DNA from 2 places in the Bacillus sp. T-10(2022) genome. Region 2 is predicted to be linked to the other one. Evidence: riboswitches for the same ligand, from Rfam matches in the RefSeq annotation. Region 2 holds a riboswitch; the other holds the start of a gene.
The links. Region 2 has a riboswitch for FMN ahead of OSJ91_RS17770 (ECF transporter S component). Riboswitches for the same ligand answer to the same signal wherever they lie in the genome.

Region 1 (2,409 bases), 2.6 Mb from region 2:
CTAAACTTGAAACCCCAAAGCCGTCCCATTTGATATACGTGAGGTAATAAGAAATGTCAGCGATCGTTGCAACACTTACCCAGCCTGTATAAACGGAAAACGGAAATAGGTCGAAAGGAGTGTGCTCCACCTTTTTTATGCTTGTATAAATGACCATTAAAGTAGCCAAAAGAGCAATGATAATGAATACGGATAACAAAAAGTGTTCATAGTGCCAAGCCAAAAGCCAAGCTCCATTCAAGACACAGCTTAAAGCGAACCAAGGGAAGGATGCCTTATAAGCAGGGCTGTTTTGATGTTTGCTTAAGAACTGCCTGAATACCCAGATGGCGAGCAGGAAATAGATCAAGCCCCATATGGAAAATACATATCCGGCAGGAGTGAAAAGGACATCAAGTTTATCGGAAATCTCTCCTGATGTCTGGCCGTTCAATGGCAGGAAATTAGCTAAAAAATTCATCGTGACGACGAACAGATAGAAAATCAAGTTGATGATGGAAATAAGCATTATGGCTTCCTCCTTATATGAATTGTGATTCTCTAACCCTATTCCACAAATTTAGCCTGATTAACCTCTTTGGAGCACATCGGGGACTTGGGGGTCGATTTTTCATAAAGGGAGGAAGTTTCTGTAACCATTGAACCATTTAAGGTTAGAAATTTTACATCTTCACTTTATGGTGATAAAATATTCAAAGATTCATATTATTTTAGTCCTTCGGGGTCGGGTGAAAATCCCAACCGGCGGTGATGAAGAAATTCTAAGCCCGCGAGCCTGTTAAAGGCAGGATTTGGTGAGATTCCAAAGCCGACAGTAAAGTCTGGATGGGAGAAGGACGTGTGGAACCCAAGTGTATACGTACGCCTAATTTTTCAAAAATGAAAATATTAGGCTTTTTAGGTATACAATTTTTTTCACTCATTTCTCCTGCTAACTCCTTAGGTCATCCTAAGGGGTTTTTTATATTTTATAAAAGGGGGAAAAACATGTTTACGGGAATCATTGAGGATATCGGTACCGTACATTCCATGAAAAAAGGAAAAAGCAGTATGGAGTTATCGATTCGTTCTGAAAAAATCCTTCAAGATGTTCATCTGGGGGATAGTATTTCAGTAAACGGAGTCTGCTTAACGGTAACGTCCTTCACGAAAAGTTTGTTTACGGTCGACGTGATGCCGGAAACGGTCAAAGCTTCCTCGATCCGGACATTGAAATTGGGATCACCTGTGAATCTTGAACGAGCCATGAGTGCACAGGGAAGGTTTGGCGGTCATTTTGTTTCAGGTCATATCGACGGAACCGGAACGATCATAAAAAAAGAACGGAAAGAAAATGCCGTATATTATGTAATCCAATTGGAAGAGGGGCTCAGTGCCTTTTGCATTCCAAAAGGATCCGTGGCCATTGATGGAACGAGCTTGACGATATTTGGAATCGAAAGGAACCTATTGACTGTATCACTGATTCCATTGACTCATCAGGACACCATATTGGGACAAAAAGCGGCTGGCGATATTGTTAACATCGAAAACGACATGATAGGGAAATATATAATACATCAAATGAAAAATGGCAATCCAAAACCAGGACTGAATTTAGAGTTTTTGGCAGAGCATGGATTCTAATAAAAGGGCGGTGTAATGATGTTCCATACAATAGAAGAAGCGATAGAAGATTTGAAGGCTGGCAAGGTAGTAATCGTATCCGATGATGAAGACCGTGAAAATGAAGGGGATTTTGTAGTGCTGGCCGAAAAGGCGACACCGGAAGCGATTAATTTCATGGCGACTCATGGACGTGGTTTGATTTGTACAACCATCACTGAAGAACTGGCAGCAAAATTGAAACTGCATCCTATGGTAGGAGAAAATACCGATCATCATGGCACTGCTTTTACGGTAAGTGTCGATCATAAAAGCACCTCTACAGGAATCAGTGCTTTTGAAAGGTCCTTGACCATCCTTGAGCTTCTTAATGAAGATTCGGTCGCTGAAGATTTCCAAAGGCCTGGTCACACTTTCCCGATAGTCGCAAAAGAAGGTGGCGTATTAAGGAGGGCAGGACATACAGAGGCATCGGTGGACTTGGCGAAGTTATGCGGTGCCGCTCCAGCTGGTGTCATTTGTGAAATCATGAATGAAGATGGATCGATGGCCCGGGTATCCGATTTAGAAGTCATCGCTGATAAATTCAATCTGAAATTCATTACGATAGCCGATTTGATTCGCTATCTTCAACAAAATGATACGATCGGGAAACAGGAGCTTGAACTGAACATCCCTAAAGCTTGAGGATTTAAGGAATTACATCTTAACAGAACAAAAAATAATATTGTTTTTAAAAATTAGGAGGAATTGGACATGGGGAAAACTATTGAAGCACAATTAATCGGATCAGGATTGAAAGTC
Region 2 (2,409 bases):
GAATACCTTAGCGCGTTTGGCAATTTCCCCTCCGATACGTCCAAAGCCAACTATTCCTAATGTTTTACCACGCAGTTCAGTACCCGTATATGAAGAACGTTTCCACTCCCCATTCTTCAGTGAAGCATAAGCTTGCGGAATGTGGCGCATTAATGAAGCCATCATGGCGAATGTATGTTCAGCTGTTGAAATGGTGTTTCCGTCAGGTGCATTAACCACGACAATCCCGCGTTTTGTCGCCGAGGGGATATCTATGTTATCAACACCGACACCAGCGCGTGCTATAATTTTTAGCTGCGGCATACGGTTCATTAAACCCTCCGAAACCTTCGTAGCACTTCTTACAAGAATTGCATCAATCTGATCAAGTTCGTTTGCAGCTTCCTCTACGGTCTTTTGAATGAGATGAATATTGGATGCCTCAGATAGCGGTCCGAGTCCTTCTGGTTTAATGGCGTCTGCTACTAAAATCCGATACACGTCTAAACACCTTCCTAGGAAAAAATTATCTTAAATTTCAGTTAATTTTACAATTGAAATGCTGAATATGTCAATTTGGCTTAAATGGATGTAAGCGCTTAATAGGATGGTTATCTTCTGATCATCTGTTTAATGTCGCGATATAAATGGCTTCATCAAGGATTGAATAATATAAAAAATAATTTTCAATATTATGAATTTTAATTTTGTGCCTCCACTATTTGTTTTAAGCCATTCACTGTGACGATCGATATTCATCCTGAATGAATCAACTGAGAAAAAAAGTGCTATCAAAAAACAGGTAATTCAGATATAATGGGGAGTATAAAAAATTTTATAGATCTATCTTCGGGGCGGGGCGAAATTCCCCACCGGCGGTGATGAAGGAAATTCCTCTTCTAAGCCCGCGAGCCTTACAAGGCAGGATTTGGTGCGATTCCAAAGCCGACAGTATAGTCTGGATGGGAGAAGATGGAGGTTCCTGAGTGCGTTTCAACAGTTATTTGCTGAACGTTTGTTTGATGTAACCTTTAATTTATCCCTTTAATTCTATTGGAATTAAAGGTTTTTTTATTGAGCATCAACATATTTTGGAACCCTAACCTCTTTTTCAGGTAGATCGGAAAAGAAGGAGAGAGACCTATGAAAAAGAACAAAGTGAAAAAAACGGTCACACTTGCCATGATGGGAAGCATTTCTTATTTATTGATGCTTTTAAATTTCCCGTTTCCGGGATTCCCGCCTTTTCTCAATGTTGATTTTAGCGACATACCAGCACTGATGGCGGCATTAATTTTCGGACCGATGGCTGGAATTCTAGTCGAGTTCATTAAGAACCTATTGGATTTAGTCATGACAGGGACCTTGACTGCTGTACCTGTGGGGCATATCGCTAACTTTATAGCCGGAATACTGTTTGTCTTGCCGACTTATTATGTATTTCAGAAAATCAATTCAAAAAAAGGGATGACATTCGCTTTACTTGCGGGGACAGTTTCCATGGCAGTATTCATGAGTGTTTTAAACTATTATGTCTTTTTACCGGCTTATACTTTCTTTATGGGATGGGATGCAATGTCGGCACCAGAGTCAAGAAAGCTCGTTACGACGGCAATCTTGCCTTTCAATGTGATAAAAGGCGTACTCATCACATCTGTATTCATGTTGCTGTTCATTAAATTACAGACATGGATCAATAAGCAAACATTATATAAAAATGCTTAATAGCATTGACGATATAAAAAACAACCGATATTCGTATTCGGTTGTTTTTTTATGCCTGTTTAATTTTGGTATGGGGAGATGGCAAAAGAAAAGCCATTTTCGATTGAAAATGGCTTGTACGTTATTCGAATTTAAGTGCATCTCCGTCAAATGCCTCATCAGCAACTTTAATAGAATCCGTTGGGCATCCTTCAAATGCATCCATCATGTCATCTATAAGTACATCAGGAATTTCAACGATTCCCTCGTTATCGTCAAGGGTAACAAATGCAATCCCTTCGTCATCGTAATCATATATATCTGGTGCCGCTGCTCCGCAAGCCCCACAAGCTATGCATGTTTCTTTATCCACAATAGTAAATTTAGCCATGAATATAACCCCTCCTAAGTTGATTGACAACTGATAATCTTTTTATTTCAGATTATTATCTCTTTCTTATTGTAAGACCCAATGCCAAACTTTTCAATAGAAATTGTATTGATAATAACTATCATGTAGCACAATGTCAACGGAAAACATCGAAATAATTAACTTGGTTCTTTCCATGATTCGTCATTTAGTCACATAATTTCCCTTGTATTCATTAATAATAACGGCGATTTTTGCAGTTATTTGTTACAATGGGTTTATTGGTTAAATGAAACAAGGATGTGAGTCCCATGAATAATTATCTACAGGCCATCATTCTATATGCGATAAAAAAA

Region 1: another riboswitch for FMN. It lies ahead of ribE (riboflavin synthase); the one in region 2 lies ahead of OSJ91_RS17770 (ECF transporter S component).

The regions. Positions count from the first base shown of each region.
Region 1 covers NZ_CP113518.1:614,476-616,884, forward strand. The annotation lists gene OSJ91_RS02930 (TspO/MBR family protein) at 1-508, opposite strand, end outside; FMN riboswitch at 711-841, shown strand; gene ribE (riboflavin synthase) at 988-1,626, shown strand; partial or broken gene ribB (3,4-dihydroxy-2-butanone-4-phosphate synthase) at 1,645-2,283, shown strand; gene ribH (6,7-dimethyl-8-ribityllumazine synthase) at 2,362-2,409, shown strand, end outside.
Region 2 covers NZ_CP113518.1:3,648,567-3,650,975, reverse strand. The annotation lists gene serA (phosphoglycerate dehydrogenase) at 1-480, opposite strand, end outside; FMN riboswitch at 821-957, shown strand; gene OSJ91_RS17770 (ECF transporter S component) at 1,123-1,704, shown strand; gene OSJ91_RS17765 (ferredoxin) at 1,826-2,074, opposite strand; gene OSJ91_RS17760 (YpbB family protein) at 2,365-2,409, shown strand, end outside.